DNA from 4 places in the Streptomyces sp. NPDC001315 genome. Region 3 is predicted to be linked to each of the others. Evidence: riboswitches for the same ligand, from Rfam matches in the RefSeq annotation. Region 3 holds a riboswitch; each other region holds the start of a gene.
What was found. A riboswitch is a leader RNA that binds a small molecule or an ion and turns the genes downstream of it on or off. The one in region 3 is predicted to bind cyclic di-AMP.
Positions count from the first base shown of each region.

Region 1 (5,308 bases), on a different contig from region 3:
GGATCGTCTTCCTGGGGACACCGATCGACGACACCTCGGCGAACGACGTGATCGCGCAGTTCATGCATCTGGAGCACCAGGAGCCGGACCGGGAGATCTCGCTGTACATCAGCTCCCCCGGCGGCTCGTTCAACGCCATGACCGCGATCTACGACACGATGCGGTACGTCAGCTGCGACGTGGAGACGTTCTGCATGGGTCAGGCCGGATCGTCCGCCGCGGTGCTGCTGGCCGCGGGTGCTCCGGGCAGGCGGTACGCGCTGCCGGGTGCGCGCGTGGTGCTCCGTCAGCCGGCGCTGCCCGAACCGGTCGAGGGGCAGGCCGGCGACCTCGCCATCCAGGCGGAGGAGTTGGCGCGCACCAGGGCCTTGCTGGAGGAGATGCTCGTACGGCATACGGGACGCAGTCCGCAGCAGGTGAGTGCCGACATCGAGCGGGACAAGGTCCTGGACGCGCCGGGAGCGCTGGAGTTCGGCCTGGTGGACCGCGTCATCGACGGCCGCAAGGCCTCGCGCACCACGCCCGGCGCGAGGTGAGCCGGGGATGCTGCCACCGGAACTCCCGCCGCTGCCCGCCCTGACACGGGCCGAGGGCGAGTTGATCGACCGTTACCTGGAGGTGGTCGACCTGCTCGGCCGCATCAACCCGGCGTATCACGGGGACACGTACCGCGGACTGCGCGCCGCCCAGGCGCTGGTGGGGAAGGCGGCCGCGCTGCGCGACGCGCTGGCCCTGATGCACCAGCGGGGCGAGGCCGAACTGCACGCGCCCACGCTCGCGCGGGCGCTGCGCGTCCTGGACGGGGAGCGGCGCACGGCACGCGTCATCGTGCCGTCACGCTCCGACAGTTGACGCACGCCCAGCCGGTCCGGGTGTTCCGTCCCGCGTGCGGAGTGTCCGGGACGGAGTTGAAACGGACCAAATGGTGTACCCCCTGTTGGCGTAGGTGTGCGTCCTTTTCTCGGACCGTTGCGGTTGCGCAACGCGCGTGGCTCCGGAGCGGGATGAGGTGCTCCGGTGCTGGTCCGGGGCTCGTCGGCCCCCTGGACAGTCGATCGAACATGGGGCTGTCCACCCGAACGGGTGAGTGGTGAGCAACAACACAAACCCACGGTTCCGTTGGGATTTTCGGACACCTGTGAGTGAAGATCCCAATCTGACGACAAGCCCCCGCCACAGCGGCGGGGCGGTCCGGGCGGACGCCGAGTCCTGCCGCTGTCCCGGACGACCGGTCGACGGAAGTGCATCGGCAGGAGTGGAGGACCCAAGCACGACGGGTTCGCCGGAACGGCCAAGCCATGGCCGGGCCGAGCAGCCCTTGGGGTGAAGCCGCGCGACGCGGCCGGGCAACTTCGCCAGCCCGAATCCGACAGGTCATCCTTCACAGGCGGCTGACGAAGGGTTGCGCATGACTGCGCTCAATCGTGTCCCGTCGCTGATGGCCCGGGCCGGTACGGCCTCGGCACTCACCATTGCCGCCGTGGGCGGCTCGATCGTGGCCCCGGGCTTCACCTCCGAGGCGGCGGCCGCCACAACCGCGACGAAGGCACTCCAGATCGCGGCCTCCAAGAAGGGCTCCCCGTACCAGTACGGCGCCACGGGGCCGCGCAGGTTCGACTGCTCCGGGCTCACGCTGTACTCGTTCAAGAAGGCGGGCAAGAAGCTGCCCCGCACGGCGGCCCAGCAGTACAACAAGACCCACCACATCTCGGCCAGGAGCCGCAAGCCAGGCGACCTCGTGTTCTTCCACTCGGGCTCCAGCGTCTACCACGTCGGCATCTATGCCGGGAAGGGAAAGATCTGGCATGCCCCGAAGACCGGGGATGTGGTGAGGCTGCAGAAGCTCTGGACGACGAGCGTCTGGTACGGCAGGGTCAGTTGACCCGCCCGGTGCGGTGGCGGCGTCCTGACGCGCCGCCGCCGCGCCGGGGTCATTCCCGTGAAAAGGACTGGGTCCTCAAGGTTCCTGCTGCCCCGCGGCCGGCACCGGCTCGGCCGGGATCGTCCACGGGAGTTCGATGAAGACCGTCTTGCCCCCCTCGTGGGTGGGGCGGACGCGCAGCCTGCCGCCGCACTCCGCGATCAGCCAGCGGATGATCACCATTCCCCGGCCGTTGTCCTGCTGGACGGCGGCCGGCAGTCGTTTGGGGAAGCGTGGGTGGCTGTCGGTGACGCCGATGCGCAGATGCTCGTCACGGTCGAGGGTGAGGTCCACCGTGAAGGTGGGTGACTGCCCCAGAGTGTGCTGTACGGCGTTGGTGGCGAGTTCGGAGACGATCAGCCGGATGGTGTCGGCCGCATCCGTGTCCGCCGGCAGGCCCCACTCCGCGAGAGCGCTCGCCACGAAGGTGCGGGCAGCGGCGACCGAGGCGGGATCGCTCGGCAGAGTGACGGATGCTTCCAGATGGTCTGCCATGGCGACGTCGTCCCTTCCCGCGGGACCGCAGTCCGACAAGGAGCGGATTCGAGTACGGTCCCGGACTGGTGCTTCTTCGCCAGACTGCCATTACCCGGCCGGCCACGGTGGCGATCCACCAAGATGTGCATATATCTGTCGCTCGAAGCGGTGAACTCTGCGACGGCAGACCGTATTTGGGCGGCTCGGAAGGAGTAAGGAGTTTCCCATGCAGTACGGTCCCGCGGTGCGCCGCCGGAAACTGGGCGCCGAGCTGCGCGCTCTGCGCGCCCGCACAGGGCTCACCAGTGGTGAGGCGGCCCGGCTGGTGGGCTGGCACCAGTCGAAGGTGAGCCGGATCGAGACCGGCGCCAGCGGGGTGAAACCGGCCGATGTGCGGTTACTCCTGGACGCCTACGGTGTCGCCGACGCCCAGCTGCGGGAGTTGCTGCTGGTGCTGGCGGGGTCCCACGACGGCGGCCGGGACCACTGGTGGCACGCGTACCGTGGTGTGCTGCCGCCCACCTACCGGGATTTCATCAGCCTGGAGTCGCAGGCGAGCGCGATGCGCACACTGGAGACGTCGGTGGTCCCGGGGCTGTTGCAGACGCCCGAGTACGCCCGCGCGGTGACGCGGGCGGCCGTGGAGGGGCTGGAGGAGGAGCGGCTTGACGCGCTGGTGGAGGTGCGGCTGGCCAGGCAGGACGTGCTGCGCGCGCAGCCGCCGCTGGAACTGACCGCGGTCCTGGACGAGGCGGTGCTGCGGCGGGAGGTCGGCGGGCCCGACGTGATGGCGCGACAGCTGCGGCGGCTGGTGGAGGCGGGGCGTCTGGCCCAAGTGCGGCTCCAGGTGCTGCCGTTCAGCGCGGGAGCACACATCGGCATCACCGGACCTTTCGTTATCTTGTCATTTCCGAGCACTTCTGATCTGGATGTGGTTGTTCTCGACCATATGACGAGTAGCCTCTACCTCGAACGGAAAGAAGACCTCCAGGCCTACTCGGAGGCCTTCAACACCCTTCAGATCCACGCCCTTTCACCCGAGGACTCGTTGGATTTCATCGCCGGGATAGGTGACGGCGCGTAAGGAGGCACCATGACTGCACTGCCTCGGAACGTACCTTCCACTACTCATCTGCACGATGCGCGATGGCTGCGCAGCAGCTACAGCACGGGAGCGAACAACTGCGTGGAGACGGCCCGGCCGGCCTCGGGGCCATGGGCCGGACTGCTCGCCGTACGCGACTCCAAGGACCCGGCCGGCCCCGCGCTGCTCTTCTCCCCCGAGAGCTGGGCGGAATTCACGGCCGCGTTCCACTGATTCCGGTCATGTCCGGACCGTTCTGATCAGTTCAAAGCAGCAGCGATCAGCGCTGATCGATGACGAATCGTGCGACACACGGCCGTGTCACGCCGACTCATGGTCGTGTCTCGCCGATCACCCGTACCGCGCGTTCGACCTGGGCCTCGGAGAGGTCCGCGCGAGCGGTCAGTCGCAGCCGCGAGATGCCGTCGGGCACGGAAGGAGGACGGAAGCAGCCCACGGCGACACCCGCCGCACGGCAGTCGGCCGCCCACCGCACGGCCCCCTCCGGGGACGGCGCCCGCACGGAGACGACCGCGGCGTCCGGCCGTACCGCCTCCAGACCCGCGGCGGTCAGACGTGCGTGCAGCTCGCCCGCCACCGTGCGGGCCCGCGCCGCCCGCTCCGGCTCGCGGCGCAGCAGCCGCAGGGCCGACAGGGCCGCGCCCGCCGCCGCGGGGGCGAGGCCCGTGTCGAAGATGAACGTGCGGGCCGCGTTGACCAGGTGGTCGATCACCCCGACGGGACCGAGCACTGCTCCGCCCTGGCTGCCCAGCGACTTGGACAGGGTGACCGTCACGACGACGTCCGGGGCGCCCGCGAGCCCTGCCGCGTAAGGAGCACCACGGCCGCCGTCGCCCAGCACGCCAAGGCCGTGGGCGTCGTCGACGACCACCCCGGCGCCGTGCTCCCGGCATGCCTGCGCGAGTCCGGCCAGCGGCGCGGCGTCGCCGTCGACCGAGAAGACCGTGTCGGAGACGGCGACGGCGGGCCCGGCGTGTGTCTGGAGCGCCTTGCGCACGGCGTCCGGTTCGGCGTGCGCGACGACCTGTGTGGTGCCGCGGGCCAGCCGGCAGCCGTCGATCAGCGAGGCGTGGTTGCCCGCGTCGGAGACGATCAGCGACCCGTGCGGGGCCAGCGCGGTGACCGCCGCGAGGTTGGCCGCGTAGCCGGAGGAGAAGACCAGTGCCGCCTCGAAGCCGCAGAAGGCGGCCAGCTCCCGTTCGAGCTCGGTGTGCAGCTCGGTGGTGCCGGTGACGAGCCGGGAGCCGGTGGCACCACCGCCCCAGGTCCGCGCCGCGCGGGCCGCGCCCTCGGCGATCTCGGGGTGGCGGGCCAGGCCCAGGTAGTCGTTGCTCGCGAGGTCGAGGAGCGGCGAGTCGGCGGGGCGCGGGCGCAACGTCCGTACGAGCCCGGCGTGGCGGCGCAGTTCCGCCTGCTCGTCGATCCAGCCGAACGCCATGGGTCCTCCGCGGGATTTGTAGGCAGTGGACAGACACTAGCGGGACGATCAGCAGGCCAGGATGTGGCAATCCACACACCACGAAGTGCCTCTGTTGTACGAACTCTCCTTGGCCCGGAGCACGTCCTTACGACAGGATCGGCTCCCATGGACCTGCTGAACACGCTGGTGGACAAGGGACTGCGGCGCGAGCTGCCGAGCCGCGAGGAAGCGCTCGCCGTACTCGCCACCTCCGACGACGATCTGCTCGATGTGGTGGCCGCGGCCGGCAAGGTGCGCCGGCAGTGGTTCGGCCGACGCGTGAAACTCAACTACCTCGTCAACCTGAAGTCCGGACTGTGTCCCGAGGACTGCTCCTACTGCTCCC
Region 1 covers NZ_JBIAWZ010000027.1:68,229-73,536, forward strand. Annotated here, with positions in the region: gene ACFY16_RS38525 (ATP-dependent Clp protease proteolytic subunit) at 1-536, shown strand, start outside; gene ACFY16_RS38530 (hypothetical protein) at 544-852, shown strand; cyclic di-AMP (ydaO/yuaA leader) riboswitch at 1,233-1,405, shown strand; gene ACFY16_RS38535 (C40 family peptidase) at 1,409-1,882, shown strand; gene ACFY16_RS38540 (ATP-binding protein) at 1,958-2,416, opposite strand; gene ACFY16_RS38545 (helix-turn-helix domain-containing protein) at 2,625-3,482, shown strand; gene ACFY16_RS38550 (DUF397 domain-containing protein) at 3,492-3,716, shown strand; gene ACFY16_RS38555 (8-amino-7-oxononanoate synthase) at 3,814-4,941, opposite strand; gene bioB (biotin synthase BioB) at 5,089-5,308, shown strand, end outside.
Region 1: it holds a riboswitch for cyclic di-AMP, as region 3 does, so the genes downstream of both, ACFY16_RS38535 (C40 family peptidase) here and ACFY16_RS29785 (C40 family peptidase) in region 3, are expected to answer to the same signal.

Region 2 (5,308 bases), on a different contig from region 3:
CACCACCGTCGTACTCGCCGAGCTCCCGCGCGGCGACGGGGTCGTCCGGATCCTCAACCGCGGGCATCCGCCGCCGCTGCTGCTGCACGCGGACGGCACCGTGCACACGCTGTTCGCCCGCGAGCCGGCCCTGCCGCTCGGCATGGGCGAGCTGGGCACCTGGCCCGACCGCACGGACGAGGCTCGCTTCCCGAGCGGCGCCACCCTGCTCCTCCACACCGACGGCGTCTCCGAGGCCCGCGATGCCGACGGCCGCTTCTACGACCCCGAGGAGCGGCTCGCGGGCCGCCGCTTCCGCGATCCCGAGGCGCTGCTCGCCGCCCTCTCGGAGGACGTGCGCCGGCACTCCGCGGGCGGGATGACGGACGACATGGCGCTGCTCGCCGTACGACGGCCGTGACCGACCTTCGTGACTCAGGGTGATCGGACGACCCCCCTGCGCATGACATCTGAGTCACTATCAAAAGCTGTGTGTTTCCTGAGATGCCCCAACGGGGCCGTAAGTGGGGGGTAACTCGCCCGATTTCCACCGGTCATGGACTGTACGTCCAGCCCGAAAATGTTAATGATCAAGCGGAACGGCTTGGAATCCCGCCCCCGGGTCTATTAACGTTCGATAACGCAGCGCGGTCGTCCCAGCCGTCACAAGAGACGGCTCCGTGCGCACGCGCCGAATCCCGCAAGGGAACCGGGGAACCACCACCTTGGGGTGAATCGCGCGGACACCGCCCGTGGACAACGGGCGATATACGCGCGTAGGAGACCTTCCTGCTCCGAACCCGTCAGCTAACCCGGTAGGCGAGAAGGAAGGAAAGGAGCACGCCCACGTGGCGTCCAACCGGCCTGCCCCAGAAGCCCCGTTCGTGCCGAGTCAGCGCAGCACCGAGTCCTTCGGCTACGGCAGCTACCGCACCGACGAGGGCCCGTGGGAGGAGTGGAACCCCACCGAGGAGTCCCTCACTCCCGTACGCGGCCGGCATCGCGTCGCCAAGCAGCGCGGCGGACTCGCCCGCAGCTCCACCGTCCTGGGCGTCGGCGTCATAGCCGCCGTCGGCGCGGGCGGCATGGCCAGCGCCAACACCGGGAAGCCGCCGGTGTCCATCTCCATGCCCGACCTGCCCTCCGTCGGCTCCCTGCTGTCCGACGACTCCGGGGACTCCGTCAAGGGCTCCACGACCCCGCTCAGCGGCATCGGCGTGACCTCCGCCGACACCGCGCAGGGCACCACCGACGCCGGCGAGGCGCTGCGCAGCCGCATCATGGCCCAGGCCGAGCAGCAGCAGGACCAGGTCGAGACCAAGGCCGCCGCCGCCGAGGCCGCCGCGGCCGAGAAGGCGGCTGCCGACGCGGCCGCCAAGGCCGAGAAGGAGGCGGAGGCCAAGGCCGCCGCCGCCAAGAAGAAGGCGGAGGAGGAGGCCGCGAAGAAGGCCGAGGCCGAGCGCCTGGCCGAGCTGGCCAAGCAGTACACGCTGCCGACCTCCTCGTACACGCTCACCTCGACCTTCGGTGAGGCCGGCTCCATGTGGTCCTCCGGGTACCACACGGGCCTCGACTTCGCCGCGCCCACCGGCACGCTCATCAAGGCGATCCACAGCGGCACGATCACCGAGGCGGGCTGGGCCGGCTCCTACGGCTACCGCACGATCCTCACCCTCGACGACGGCACCGAGCTGTGGTTCTGCCACCAGTCGTCGATCAGCGTCAGCGTCGGACAGAAGGTCACCACGGGCGACGTCATCGGCCGCGTGGGCGCCACCGGCAACGTCACGGGACCGCACCTCCACCTCGAGGTCCACCCGGGCGGCAGCGCGGACGGGATCGACCCGATGGCCTGGCTGCGGGGCAAGGGGCTCACCCCCTGAGGTGGTCGCCTTCCTCTGATCTCCTGATCCGGCTGATCCTCTGATCCCCGGCAGTCCTGACGACACCCCCCCGACGTCAGGGCTGCCGGTCTCTGGCGGTTTCTGCCGGTTTCCGGATTTCCGGCTTTCCGGGTAATGCGGAATGTGGGCCTCTGGTACGGGTGTAGAAGTTGACCATGACTTCTCTTCGCAAGTTCGGCTCCTCCGACCTCGAGGTCTTCCCGCTCTCCCTCGGCGGCAACGTCTTCGGCTGGACCGCCGACGAGGCCCAGTCGTTCGCCGTGCTCGACGCCTACGCGGCCGCGGGCGGCAACTTCGTCGACACGGCCGACTCCTACTCCGCGTGGATCGACGGCAACAAGGGCGGCGAGTCCGAGACGATCATCGGCAAGTGGGTCAAGGCCCGCGGCAACCGCGCCGACGTCGTCATCGCCACCAAGGTCAGCCAGCACCCGGAGTTCCCCGGCCTGACCGCCGCGAACATCAAGGCCGCCGCCGACGCTTCCCTGCGCCGCCTCGGCACCGACCACATCGACCTCTACTACACCCACTTCGACAAGCCCGAGGTGCCGGTCGAGGAGATCATCGGCGCGCTCGACGAGCTGGTGAAGGCGGGCAAGGTGCGGCACATCGGCGCCTCCAACATCTCCCCCGAGCGGCTGCGGGAGTCCCTGGAGTTCTCCGACCGCGAGGGCCTGGCCCGATATGTGGCACTCCAGCCCCACTACAACCTGGTCTCGCGCGACACCTACGAGGGTGAGCTCCAGCATGTGGCCGCCCGCTCCGGTCTGGCGGCCGTCCCGTACTTCGCGCTCGCCTCCGGCTTCCTCACCGGCAAGTACCGTCCCGGTACGACGGTCGACAGCGCGCGGGCCGAGGGCGCCGCCAAGCACCTCGACACCGAGCGGGGCCAGAAGGTCCTCGGCGCGCTCGACGAGCTCGCCCGCACCCATGACGTTCCGGTCGCCACCGTCGCCCTGGCCTGGCTCGCGGCCCAGCCGACGGTGGTCGCCCCGATCGCCTCCGCCCGGACGGTGGAGCAGCTGCCGGCACTGGTGGGAGTCGCGGAGCTGGAGCTGACGGAGACGGAGGTCGCGCGCCTGACGGAGGCGTCGGCCTGACCTCCCCTGTAATCCCCGTAATCCCCGGGGGCTATGAGATCCCCGGGGGCTACGACCGATACGGGTTGTACGCGGGATACGGCGCCGCCGGATACCCGTACACCGGCCAGGCGGCCGGCGGAGGCACCGGCATCATCACCGGAACCGGCGGTGCCGTGGCCCGTGCCGCGTAGTCCAGCGCGGGCCGGGCGATCTCCCGGCGCCGCCACAGCTCGTGCAGCAGTTCGCGTTCCCGTGCGAGGAAGTCGGCGCCCGCCCGGCCCCGGCGCCCCCGGTGCCGCAGGAACGCCAGTGAGGTCGCGTACGCCTCGTACTCCGCGACCGCCCGCGCGGCCGGCTTCCCGAAGTGGTGCCCGGCGTACTCGCGGGCCAGCCGCCGGGCCCGCATCGAACCGAGCGCGAACGGCTCGGCCGGGGTCAGCCAGCCGGCGACGGCGTACGCGGGCAGTTCCTCGCGCACGGTCCGCAGTTCGCGTTGGCGCGTCCAGATCACCAGCCAGGTCAGCAGGCCGAACGCGGGCAGCATGAACGCCCCGTAGACCGCGAAGAAGCCGTACTCGCCGAAGGTCGAGGAGCCGTTCCAGAACGCGTGCATGCCCATGGCGAGCAGCAGCCCGCAGAGCGGCAGGAGGACCCGACGTGCGCGCTGCCGGTCCCCGGAGAGCGCGGCGATGCCGAAGCCGATGCCGGTGAGGACGGTGAACAGGGGGTGGGCGAACGGCGACATGATCACGCGGACGAAGAAGGTCGCCGCGGTGACGGAGGCGATGCCGCGGCCGCCACTGAGCTGGTCGGTGCCGAAGGCGGTGCCGAGGTAGAGGATGTTCTCGGTGAACGCGAAGCCGGTCGCGGTCACCCCGGCTATGACGACCCCGTCGACGATCCCGGTGAAGTCCCGTCTGCGGAAGAGGAAGACGAGGAGTACGGCGGCGGCCTTGGCGGACTCCTCGACGACCGGCGCTATCACGGTCGCGCCGAGGGTGTCGGCACTCGACGGATCGGCGGTCGCGGTCGCTATCCACTTGGTCGCGAAGCTGTTGGCGACGATCGCTATCAGCGCCGCCGCGCAGGCACCCCAGGCGAAGGCGAACAGCAGGTTCCGCCAAGGGCCGGGCTCGACCCGGTCCAGCCACCGGAAGGCGGCTATGAGCAGGGGCACCGGCAGCACGGCGAGCCCGATCCCGACCAGGAACCCTTCCGTGCCGGTCTGTTGGCGCACGAGCGCGAGGATGACGAGCCCGGAGAGCGCCAGCAGGGTGATCAGGGCGCCGTACCGCACCCAGTTCCGCTGCCACCAGTGAGCGTGTCGGAGCCGACTGTCGACGGGAACGCTGGAGTGCGTCGGATACGGGGGAACGGTGGCCACGGCATTGACCCTAACGAGCGGAGGGCTGGTCTTGCTGTTCCTTTTGCACCTGCGGTGCCTGCGCTGCCTGCTGCGTCTGCAGTGTCTGCTGTGCCTGCTGTGCCTACGGCGTCCGCTGCTCCTGCGGCTTCTCGTGCGGTACGCGACGGAAGAGCAGATCGTTCACGACATGTCCCTTGTCCAGTCCCTGGCCCTCGAAACGGGTCAGCGGCCGGAACTCGGGGCGTGGCGCGAAACCGCCGTCCGCCTGGGTGTTCTCGAAGTCGGGGTGCGCGCTGAGCACCTCGAGCATCTGCTCGGCGTAGGGCTCCCAGTCGGTGGCGCAGTGCACGATCGCGCCGGGCCGGAGGCGGGTCGCCGCGAGGCTGAGGAACTCCGGCTGGATCAGCCGCCGCTTGTGGTGCCGCTTCTTGGGCCAGGGATCGGGGAAATAGACGCGCAGCCCGTCCAACGCGTCCGGGACGAGCATCTCACGCAGCAGGATGATGGCGTCCCCGTTGGCGACACGGACGTTGGACAGCCCGTGGTGGTCCGCGAGGTTGAGCAGGTTGCCCTGGCCCGGGGTGTGCACGTCCACCGCGAGGATGTCGGTGCCGGGGTCGGCGGCGGCCATCTGCGCGGTGGCCTCGCCCATCCCGAACCCGATCTCCAGCACCACCGGGTTGTCGTTGCCGAACAACTCGGCCAGGTCGACGACCTGCTGCCCGTCGATGTCGAGCCCCCACTTGGGCCACAGCCGCTGCAACGCGTCCGCCTGCCCCGCGGTCACCCGGCTTCGCCGCGGCTGGAAACTCCGGATCCGCCGCTCGAAGTGCGACCCGGCGGGATCGGCCTTCGGCCCGTCGGGAAAGCGGGGCTCCCCCTTGGCCCGGGTGTGCCGGACGGAGACACCGGGGTCGTGGGGCGCCGCCCCGCCGGTGGGCCGCGAGGTTTCGGGGGTGTTGTTGGAGTCAGACACA
Region 2 covers NZ_JBIAWZ010000003.1:15,176-20,483, reverse strand. Annotated here, with positions in the region: gene ACFY16_RS10485 (PP2C family protein-serine/threonine phosphatase) at 1-400, shown strand, start outside; cyclic di-AMP (ydaO/yuaA leader) riboswitch at 659-816, shown strand; gene ACFY16_RS10480 (M23 family metallopeptidase) at 828-1,862, shown strand; gene ACFY16_RS10475 (aldo/keto reductase) at 2,039-2,983, shown strand; gene ACFY16_RS10470 (PrsW family intramembrane metalloprotease) at 3,033-4,349, opposite strand; gene trmB (tRNA (guanosine(46)-N7)-methyltransferase TrmB) at 4,453-5,307, opposite strand.
Region 2: it holds a riboswitch for cyclic di-AMP, as region 3 does, so the genes downstream of both, ACFY16_RS10480 (M23 family metallopeptidase) here and ACFY16_RS29785 (C40 family peptidase) in region 3, are expected to answer to the same signal.

Region 3 (5,308 bases):
CCGACGTGGCTGACATCGCCGTAGAAGAAGATGAGGTCGCCCGGCTGGAGGTCGGTGAGCGGAATCGCCGCGACCGTGCGGGCCTGGTCGATCGCCGTGCGGGGGAGCGCGACCCCGGCGGCCTTCCATGCGGCCTGGGTCAGGCTGGAGCAGTCGTACGACTCCGGTCCGGTCGCCCCCCACAGGCACGGCCTGCCGATCTGGGCGCGGGCGAAGTCGAGGGCCTTCGCGGCCTTGCCGCTGTACGTCGCCTCCGGCACGCCGACGGGGACGGAGACGACGCTGAACTGGCCGGTGTCGACAGAGGCGTTCTCGTACCCGGCGTCGAGCGGGAGGCTGAACTGCCCGGTGTCAGCACGGCTGTTCGGGTAAGTCGTGTCGGCGGTGAAGCTGAACTGACCGGTTGTGTAACCGGTGTCGAGGAGGGGGCTCTCGAGAGGGACGCCGAACTGGCCGTTGTCGACGGGTGCGTTCGTGTACCCGGAGCCGACGGGGAGGCCGGTGTCGAGGCCGATCGCCGGTTGCGTGAGCCAGCCGATTCCCTCGCCGCGCGGAGGATCCTGCTGCTCGGGGGCCGGCCAGAGGGGTTCGGCCGTCGGCGCGGCCACGAGCGCGGCGGGCGGTGCGCCCCGCAGGGAAATCTGCCGGGGCAGCAACTCCCTTGCCGCGGTGAGCTTTTCCTGGATCTGTTCCTTCGTCGCCCTCAACGCCGACTGCCGCGACGTGGTGACGGGCGCGGACGCGGGCAGCACGGCCGGGAGAGCCGGAGGAGCGTAGGGCGCCGAGAGAGCCGGGAGCGCGTCTCGCCGGCTCTCCGGCGCGGCCGGCAGCGCGGCTACGGGCCCGGCGGTCAGCTCCGGGACACGTTTGGCGGGTGCCTCCAGTTCGAGGCGCTGCGCCGGAACCGTGGCCGGGAGTTCCGTCGGGCGCGCGGGGCGGGCCGCGGCCGGAGGGGCGGGCGTTCTGTCGGCCGGCAGCGCCGCCGCGACCGTCGGGCCCAGCTTGGCGCGCGCCACGTCGAACCACTGCCGGGCGACGGTGTCGAGGGCGGGGTCGGCCTGCCTGCGTTCCGTGGCGCGCATCGATGCGGCGGGCCTGCGTGTCCCCGCTGTCATCGCGCGGGTGGCGTTGTAGTTCCCCGTGTCGGTCTCGGCGCGGTCGTAGAGCGTGTTGATCCGCTGCCGGATCTCCTCGCGGCTGACCGCGTCCGTTCCGGGGAGGCCGAGACCTTCGGGGCGCGTGTCGCGTTCCGGCGCCATCGGCGACGTACTCCTTCCGTGCACCGCCTACCGAGTTAGCTGTCGGGTTCGGGCGGAGGTTCCGGAAGGCGTGCCCTACGGCCCTTGCCCCGCAGGGCAGTTGGGCCGATTCACCCCAAAGATCGGTCGGGTCCCCGGCTCCGGCGGCCGCAGTGGTTCACCGGACTCGGCGGAGGCTGCACGGCCCGGCGGGATTCGCCGGAGGGATCCGAGCGGCCTGACGCCAACTTAGCTAATTTGTGCGGCTCGTGTGAAGGTTGAAGAGCGGAATGTCCGATACGTAATTGTGACCTTCGTTTCCCTGTGGCCTCTTCCGGGCCGGGCGGCCGCCACCGGAGCTGTTGAGACTGCGCGTCCTCCGGTTCCGCCAGGCCGGGCGGGGTTGCGGCCGGTCCGAAGGACCTCCTGGACTTCGTCAACGACGTCGTCAGACCGATCGACGGACTCCGGCAGGTGCGGTCCTTCCTGCACTTCGGGATCCACACCCACCGGTTCCTCTGGACGTCGGCTGACTTCGGGGCAGGTTCAGATACGGCGCACGGTGTGCAGCTTCGTGGCGTACGTGCCCGTGCCGTCGAGCAGCGACGCGCCGCCCAGGTCGGACATGGTGGGCCCGTTGACCGTCTTGCGGCTGGAGACGAAACGGCGCTTGCCGGCCGCGTCCGTGCCCAGGTAGATGCCGACGTGGTCGACGGTCACGGTGTCCGTTTCGGCGTCGTCGTCGCCCGAGTCGGCGTTGAACAGCACCAGGTCGCCGGGCTGGAGCAGCGCCGCCGCGGGCGGATTGGTGCCGTCGGTGCGGTCGATGACCACTCCGGGTGCGTAGTCGACGATGTGGCGCGACTTGCGCGGGATCCGGTTCCCGGAGGTGTCCTCGCCGGCGGCCAGGGGCACGCCCATGTGGTAGCCGTAGACCATCCGCGTGTAGCCCGAGCAGTCGAGGTTGCCGACCTGCTTGCTGGACGGTCCGGTGTAGGTCCCGTCGGGGAAGGTCCAGCCCACGTTCATGTACTCGTGGAAGTCGGCGCCCTCGTAGCGGTAACCCTGCGGGTCGAGGTAGCCGTACCCGGCCTCGCCCAGCACCTGCTTGCCCTGGGCCGGTCCGGCCCCGGCCGTGACCGCCGGAGCGTCGCCGAGGAACATCGCGGCGTAGGCGAGGACATCGGGGACGGTGGAGCCCGCCCAGCCGCGGATCGTCTGCTCCAGCTGCGTCGTCCACGTCCCGTCGAACGGCTCGGGCAGCACCCGCACCCAGTCGCCGTGCGTGACGGTCGGCGGGGTCTCCCAGTTCGCGGCGTCCACCTCGTAGCGGCTGACGGACAGCGTGACCGGCAGGTTCGTACAGCCCTTGTTGGCCAGGGCGCGCAGGCCCACCCGTCCCTTGGCGAAGGTGGGGTCGGTGACGTCGACGGCCCACGCGGTCGGCTCGGCCGACGCCGACCGCCAGGCCTTGGCCTGGATCCTGGTGCCCTCCCGGCGCACCCGGATCGTCCAGTCGGTCCCCGCGGGCACGCTCGTGTCGAGCGTGAGGGCGGCGGCCAGCTGGGTCACCGCGTCGTCGACCTCCTTCTCGACGCGCAGCTCGACCGCGCCCGAGGTCAGGAAGGACAGCCGGGCGCGGTAGTTGCTGTGGGTGGTCTGGTAGCCGAAGGTCAGCCCGAACGAACACGCCTGGCCGGTGGGCACCTTGTCGAACCGGGCCGTGCAGCGGGCGTCGACGTCGGTGATCTCGTCGTCGCGCAGGCTGGCGTGCCGGCTGTAGTTCTCGGTGGTGAGGCTGACGACGCCGCTGCCCGGCACGACCGAGTAGTCGGTGTCCGCCGGCCCGAGCGTGGACCAGCTGCCACCGCCGGGCGAGGTGCCCCAGTACTTCCGGTCCGCCAAGTCGAGCGAGAGGTCGGGCAGAGTGCGCTGGAAGTCGTCCACGAAGGGCCGCTTGTTCTCCGCGAACGTGCGCTGCGGGCCGGGCAGTACGACGGTTCGCGCACCGTGGGTCAGCAGCGCGACGCGCCTGCCGCCGGAGGTGACCTCGGTGCGGGCCGGGGTCCCCGGGAGCACGGTGGCGGTGAGCGGGCTGCTCAGCGTCACCGGGGTGAAGTAGGAGGCGTCCAGTGGCGGCAGGGTCACCGAGGAACGGGCCGAGGACAGACCGGCCGGACCCGAGAACGGCTCCACGGCCGTGGCCGCCCCGGCGGCACGGGCCGGAGCCGAGGCCGCTCCGACGAGCGGCACGGACGCGGCAGAGGCCGCGAGAGCGGCGAGAAGTCTTCGTCGAGAGGTATGAGACATAGGGATCATGATCGGGGTAGGCAGGGCACACGGACGGCGGCCCCCTGGCTTCGACCGTTATCGGGTGGAATGGCTGCGGCGTCCGGAGCCCATCCGGCGGGCCCGGTGCGGTCGGTGAGGCCGGCGAGGTCGTTAAGGTCGTTGAGGGGGGAAACAAGGTGGCTGACTGGATGCCGCGGGAGGAGTGGGTGAGGACACAGCCGCAGGCGCTCATCGCCGCGTGCGTCCTGGTGCTGGACGGGGACGGCCACATCCTGCTGCTGCGTTACGCGCCGGGCCAACCCAACAGCGGGAACTGGTGGCTGCCGGGCGGGATGCTCGACCACGGCGAGGACCCGTGGACGGCGGCCCGCCGTGAGATGCGCGAGGAGACCGGCATCGAACTCGGGTCCGAACCCGCTCTGATCGGCATCGACCACCGGGTCGATGTGCTGGGCACCGGCCCGGTTCTCGACTGCTTCTTCCACGGCGGCACCCTCGCCGACGACGTACCCGTACGGCTCAGCTCCGAGCACGACCGGCACGACTGGTTCGCCCTCGGCGAGCTGCACAACACGCCACTCGCCGCCCAACTGCCGACGCTCGCCGCGCTGCACTCGGCTGCGGCGGGCGGAACGGTGGTGTGTCTGCGGGAAGGGCGTCCCCTGTGACAGCCGGCCCCGCCGTCCAGGTCGGCTGCGCGTACCTGGGCGATCCAGTGCACGACGGCTCGCAGATAATCGGCTGTCCCGGCGGCCCCAACGGCAATGGCCGCAACTGCTCCTGGCGCTGGTGGTACCCGGATATCACTGTGGCCACCGGTAATCTTGGCGTCCATTTCTGACGCATCGGACCGCTCCCGGCCTACTTCGGGCCCTGGGCTGACGGTGTGAATTGCTCTCCAGGGGCCGCGACAGCAGTCCCGCGCTCCACCACGACGCGGCTGTCGTAGTGCTTCGACAGCCGTGTCGCTTCCGCGTCCGTTCCCGCCTGCGTCATCATTTCGACGCCTGAACCGTCGCTCAGCGGTCCGCCCCCGGTGATGACGATGCCCCGCTCCCGCCAGTACCCCGTGTCGGCCATGATCTTCCGGACCAGGGCCAACATGGTCATCTCGGACAAAGCCGAGTCTTTGAACACCAACTTCACTCCAGACACACGGGAGCGGACGGCCGTGTCCAAGTCGCTTCCCGGCTTCCGGTAGACGGTCATCACACCGCCTCGGTGATCGAGGACGGTACTCGCGTACCAGTCCTCATACCGAGGGCGGACGATCGTATCCACCTCATCCGCTGCCGCCGAGAGCGTGGGATCGTTACTCACCGCGGAAGGCGGCGCCGACGGTCCTGCCGACTCTGCGCCGATTCCTGACGCGCCACTGGAGGCAGCGCCGCATCCGACCAACACAGCGCCTATGGCAACTACTCCAGCCAGCCGCTGCACGACACACCAGCGCTTCACACGCGCCTCCCTGAGACTCGGCGTACGTAGCTACGACGTAGCACCCGCCTCTTGGTTCATCACAGGCCGAATGATTCTTGACAAACTTGATTCCACATAATGGACAACCTCTACGACGGCTCCTATCGCACGGCCCTCCGCCCGCGCCCCTGCCCTCGCCGTCTGCGACTGTCACATCGGCTACGTCCACCTGGAGACGCTGCCGCTGTACGACGTGTTCGCGGGTGGCGTCCTGGAACGGATACCGGTGTCACAGAAGGGCAGGGCGGGCGGTGACTGAGGCACCGGGGCGTCGTCCACATCGTGGTGGACGACGAGAC
Region 3 covers NZ_JBIAWZ010000013.1:175,252-180,559, forward strand. Annotated here, with positions in the region: gene ACFY16_RS29785 (C40 family peptidase) at 1-1,259, opposite strand, end outside; cyclic di-AMP (ydaO/yuaA leader) riboswitch at 1,268-1,441, opposite strand; partial or broken gene ACFY16_RS29790 (AsnC family transcriptional regulator) at 1,641-1,760, shown strand; gene ACFY16_RS29795 (NlpC/P60 family protein) at 1,785-3,548, opposite strand; gene ACFY16_RS29800 (NUDIX hydrolase) at 3,707-4,198, shown strand; gene ACFY16_RS29805 (hypothetical protein) at 4,392-4,850, opposite strand; partial or broken gene ACFY16_RS29810 (radical SAM protein) at 5,088-5,268, shown strand.

Region 4 (5,308 bases), on a different contig from region 3:
ACCCGGTCCGGCATGCCGCCCGCGCTCGGGAAGCCCTCCAGGACCTCGATGGCGTCACGGCGCGCGATGTAGTCCTCGTGCGCGGCACGGTAGGCGGCGGCGAGCTCCGGGTCGGTCCCCAGTCGCTCCGTCATCTCCTTCATGACGCCGTTCGCCTCCAGCGTGCCGATCGCCGAGGCGGCACGCGGGCACGTCAGGTAGTACGTCGTCGGGAAGGGCGTGCCGTCGGGCAGGCGGGGCGCCGTCTCGACGACGTCCGGCTGCCCGCACGGGCACCGGTGCGCGATGGCGCGCAGCCCGCGCGGCGGCCGTCCGAGCTGCTGCTTGAAGGCCTCGACGTCCGCGTCGGTGGGCTCGGTGCGCGGGGTGGGCGGCGGGGGCGTTTCCATGCCTGTCTTTCTGTCCGTTCACTGGTCGGAGGCGTCGGACTTGTCGACTCCGTCCCAGACGTTCGAGTACCAGGGGCGGTGGGCCGCCCCCCGGTCGGCGCGCGACTGCTTGGCCGCGTCCGGGTCGATCACGACGTAGCCCGTCTCCCCGGGCATCACATAGTGCAGCCGCTGCCGGATCTGCTGCGCCGCGTACGCGTCGTCCTGCCAGCGCGCCTTGAGGTCGCGCAGCTGCTCCACACGCTCCTTGGCCTGCTGCTTCTGGCGCTCCATGTCGGCGATCTCGGCGCGCTGGGAGACGTACTGCCTTATGGGATAGGCGAGGGCCACGATCAGCGAGCACAGGACGAGGGCGAGCAGCGCGGCCCGGCCGGTCAGCCGGGAGCGGCGGGCCTGCCGCTTGGTCTGGGAGCGGTAGACGCGGGCCGCCGTCTGCTCGCCGAGCAGCCGCAGCCTGGTCGCGGTGGAGAAACGGTCCCGGTCCTTCACGGCCATCTGGCTCTCCCGCCTCCCCTTCACAGCCGTCACACGTGCGTACGTCCCCGGACACGGTACGGGACCGGGTGCGGGGACGTACGTACGACTGGCCAAGGCTTGGCCCGGGTTGGGTCAGCCCTTGGAGACCTCTGCGTCGCCCTTGAAGCGCGGGAAGGCCGAACGGCCGGCGTACACCGCGGCGTCGTCGAGGATCTCCTCGATGCGCAGCAGCTGGTTGTACTTGGCGACGCGCTCGGAGCGGGCCGGGGCGCCGGTCTTGATCTGGCCGCAGTTGGTGGCGACGGCCAGGTCGGCGATGGTGACGTCCTCGGTCTCGCCGGAGCGGTGGGACATCATGCACTTGAAGCCGTTGCGCTGGGCCAGCTCGACGGCGTCCAGGGTCTCGGTCAGCGAGCCGATCTGGTTCACCTTCACCAGAAGGGCGTTGGCGGTGCCCTCCTCGATACCGCGGGCCAGGCGCTCCGGGTTGGTGACGAACAGGTCGTCGCCGACGAGCTGGACCTTGTCGCCGAGCTTGTCGGTGATGACCTTCCAGCCGGCCCAGTCGTCCTCGAACAGCGGGTCCTCGATGGAGACGAGCGGGTAGGCCGCCACGAGCTCCTCGTAGTACTCCGTCATCTCGGCGGCGGAGCGGTCCTTGCCCTCGAACTGGTACTTGCCGTCCTTGTAGAACTCGGACGCGGCGACGTCCAGCGCGAGCGCGATCTGCTCACCGGGGACGTAGCCGGCCTGCTTGATGGCCTCGAGGATGAGGTCGAGCGCGGCGCGGTTGGAGTCCAGGTTCGGGGCGAAGCCGCCCTCGTCGCCGAGGCCGGTGGACAGGCCCTTGGACTTCAGGACGGACTTGAGGGTGTGGTAGACCTCGGTGCCCCAGCGCAGGGCCTCGGAGAAGGACTCCGCGCCGATCGGGGCGATCATGAACTCCTGGATGTCCACGTTGGAGTCGGCGTGCGAGCCGCCGTTCAGGATGTTCATCATCGGCACCGGCAGCAGGTGCGCGTTCGGGCCGCCCAGGTAACGGAACAGGGGCAGGTCGCTGGCCTCGGAGGCGGCGTGCGCGACGGCGAGGGAGACGCCGAGGATGGCGTTGGCGCCGAGCGAGCCCTTGTTGTCGGTGGCGTCCAGGTCGAACATCGCCTGGTCGATCAGGCGCTGCTCGGTGGCGTCGTAGCCGACCAGCTCCGGGCCGATCTGCTCGATGACGGCGAGGACGGCCTTCTCGACACCCTTGCCCTGGTAGCGGTTGGGGTCACCGTCGCGGAGCTCGATGGCCTCGAAGGCACCGGTGGAGGCGCCGGACGGGACGGCGGCACGACCCGTGCTGCCGTCGTCGAGGCCGACCTCGACCTCGACCGTGGGGTTGCCTCGGGAGTCCAGGATTTCCCGGGCTACGACGACGTCGATGGACGGCACGAGCATCTCCTTCTGGGATGTGACGCGGGTACGCGGGCCTGTGGTGGCCCCGCGAGACTGAGCCTAACCGGCTCCGGGCGATCAGCCAGCCGTTGACCGCCCCATGGACGGAACCGAGAGTAAATTGTTTCCGAACGGAACAAAGCCGGTTCGCGAAAAGAGCCGGATCGCAAAAAAGGCCCCGCTCCGGCGCGTACGGGGGAACACGCACCGGAGCGGGGAGCCCGTGGGGACGGGGGTGGCCCGCACGAGGCCTTCACTGCGGAAGGCACGGATGTGAGGCCGCTGTGGTTCAGCTACGAGCCGGGTGTCACTTCAGGTGCAGCTGCTGGCCCGGGTAGATGAAGTCGGCGTCGTCGACGATGTCCTTGTTCAGCTTGAACAGCTGCTGCCAGCCACCCTTGACGTCGTGCTTCTCGGCGATGGAGCTGAGGGTGTCGCCCTTGACGACCTTGTACTCGCCGTCGCCCTTCTTGACCTTCTCGCCGGTCGGGGTGGTGACGGTCTTCGTGGCGGCCGGGCGCTCGGTGGAGCGGGAGGCGGCCTGCGTGTCGGTCGAGCGGGTGGTGGTGCTCGGCGTGGCGGCGGCACCGTTGTAGGCGGCGTTGGACAGGCCCGTGCCGCAGGTCGGCCAGGCGCCCTTGCCCTGCGCGGCGAGGACCTTCTCGGCGACCGTGATCTGCTGGGCCTTGGAGGCCTTGTCGGCGGTGGCGGCGTACTGCGTGCCACCGTACGCGGCCCAGGTGGAGGCGGAGAACTGCAGGCCGCCGTAGAAGCCGTTGCCGGTGTTGATGGACCAGTTGCCGCCGGACTCGCACTGGGCGACGGTGTCCCACTCGGAGGCGGTGGCGGCGGAGGCGTTGCCGGCCGCCATCAGCGGGGCGGCGATGGCGACGCCGGTGACACCGGCGAGCGCGGCGACGCGGGTGGCCTTGAACGGACGACGGTGCTTGCCCTTGCTGGAAAACAGCATGGTTGGATCCCCTCACCGACGCCTGCGAGGTGAGCTGTCGGGTTCGGGCCGGTTGAGTTGCCCGGCCGCGTCCCTCACGGGACACGGCTTCACCCCAAGCCGGAACCAGCCTCAACTGCTGGGCCCGGCACTTACCTTGGGTCCCCCGCTCCTGCCTACGGCGCTTGACGCGACGACTGTTCCCGTGCGGCCGCTGGCAGGATTCGGCGTTGCGGCAGCCGGGGCTCGCAATGGCGAGCGGTCCTGACCGTAGGCAGGCGATCCGCCGTTTTTCAAAGACGATCAGGGCTTCTGAGACTCATCCCACACTTTCACCAAACCGGACATTTAACGGCGAACCGGGACGCCAACTCCCGCCGCCTTTCGCCCGTTTAGGCACCGACTTCCAGGGTCTGACCGGGGACGATGCGGCTCGGATCGGTACCGATCGTCTCTTTGTTCTCCTCGTAGAGCCCGCGCCATCCGCCGTCGAGGCCAAGGGAGTCGGCGATGGACACGAGACTGTCCCCGACACGGACGACGTACGAGCCGTCGGCGGCGTCGGCGGACGAGGCGTGCCGGCCTGCGGAGGAGGCGGTGCCGCCGGTGTCGGCCACTCCCTCGTCGGCACTGCCGCCGCGGTGACGGCCGGTACCGAGCGCGCCGGTGTCGACGAGGCTCGAAGAGCCGACGTATTGCTCGGAGTTGTCCGAGTCGTCACCCTTCGCCCCGTCGGCGGACGCGCTGTCCCCACCCCGTGAATCGCTCGCACCGGAACCCGAGTCCGAGCCGGAACCGGAGGATGTGTCTGATTTGGCGGAGTTGCCCGTGGTGTCCGCAGAAGTATGGGAAGAGGACGCTTCATCGGAGGGCCGGGCGGACGAGTCGGCGGAAGCCTCACCGGAGGACTCTTCGGGTGAGTCGGACAAGCCGTGCGAGTCGGATGATGCGGAGGAGTTGGAGGAGTTGGACTTTCCGTGCGAGGAGCCGTCCGCCACGCCCGTGTCGACGTTCGCCGACGCGGAGTCCTGGGAGAGCCCCGAGAGCAGTCCGCACGTGGACCAGACTTCGACCCCCTGGTCGGCGAGGATCTTCTCGGCGACGGCTATCTGCTGGGAGCGGCTGGCCAGGTCGGCTCTGGAGGCGTAGTCGAGACCGCCGTACTTCTCCCAGTCCGCCTGGCTCAGGTGGAGGCCGCCGTAGTACCCGTTACCGGTGTTGGCGCTCCATGAGCCGCCGGTCTCGCACTCGGCCACGTGGTCCCACGTGGTGCCCTCGGCCGCGCTCGCGCCACCGGCGCCGAGGAGCGGGATGGCGATGGCGGAGCCGGCCACTCCGGCCGCGACGAGGAGAGCCGGAGCCTGACGGGGGCGACGGTGACGACCGTTCCCGGAGAGCATACGGAGACCTTTCGCGCGACAGCGGTGACCGGCACGGCGGGTGTTGCTGGGCGCCGTGCTGATGGGTGAACGTATAGGCAGACGATCACTTGTCACAAGTTAATGCCGCGCGGATCACGTGAAGATCACAGAGTTGAGCGCATGTCACGTTTTGCACGGTGACCGGGACTCCACACCGACCAGCCTCCAGCCGGTTCATCGGCTCCGACGGGATCCACGCGTGATCTGAAGTAACGGAGCCCTTGCCTCGTGCTCAACCGGCGTGCCTCCGCCGGCGGCGTTCAGATGGCTCACCAGGACCGGCCAGAAGCCCTTCTTGAACCAGGTGTTCTGCCTGTCCTTGGCAAGTGCCCACGGGCCGTACCGTTCAGGGAGCTCATCCCACAGGCATCCCGTACGCAGCAGATGCAGGACGCCGTTCACCTGAGTCCGGACGTCCACAGCGCCGCGCGCGAACTGGCGCCGCTGGAAGAAGTCCGTCATCAATTGCTCAACAGCAGGCCACGCCGACTCGGGCACCTCCGCAGGAACCAGCGTCCCTGTCCGCTCGTGCCACTCCGTCACCTTGCACTTGACTCCCGATCGCTTCCGCACCTCTCCGAGTGGCTTCACCTTGATGTCCAGAAGAACGGCTCCCGCTACGGTCGTGTCGTGGA
Region 4 covers NZ_JBIAWZ010000008.1:4,709-10,016, forward strand. Annotated here, with positions in the region: partial or broken gene ACFY16_RS22670 (DUF501 domain-containing protein) at 1-389, opposite strand, end outside; gene ACFY16_RS22675 (septum formation initiator family protein) at 408-884, opposite strand; gene eno (phosphopyruvate hydratase) at 999-2,306, opposite strand; gene ACFY16_RS22685 (transglycosylase family protein) at 2,611-3,273, opposite strand; cyclic di-AMP (ydaO/yuaA leader) riboswitch at 3,278-3,446, opposite strand; gene ACFY16_RS22690 (transglycosylase family protein) at 3,645-4,652, opposite strand; gene ACFY16_RS22695 (transposase) at 4,848-5,308, opposite strand, start outside; gene ACFY16_RS22700 (cytochrome P450) at 5,304-5,308, shown strand, end outside.
Region 4: it holds a riboswitch for cyclic di-AMP, as region 3 does, so the genes downstream of both, ACFY16_RS22685 (transglycosylase family protein) here and ACFY16_RS29785 (C40 family peptidase) in region 3, are expected to answer to the same signal.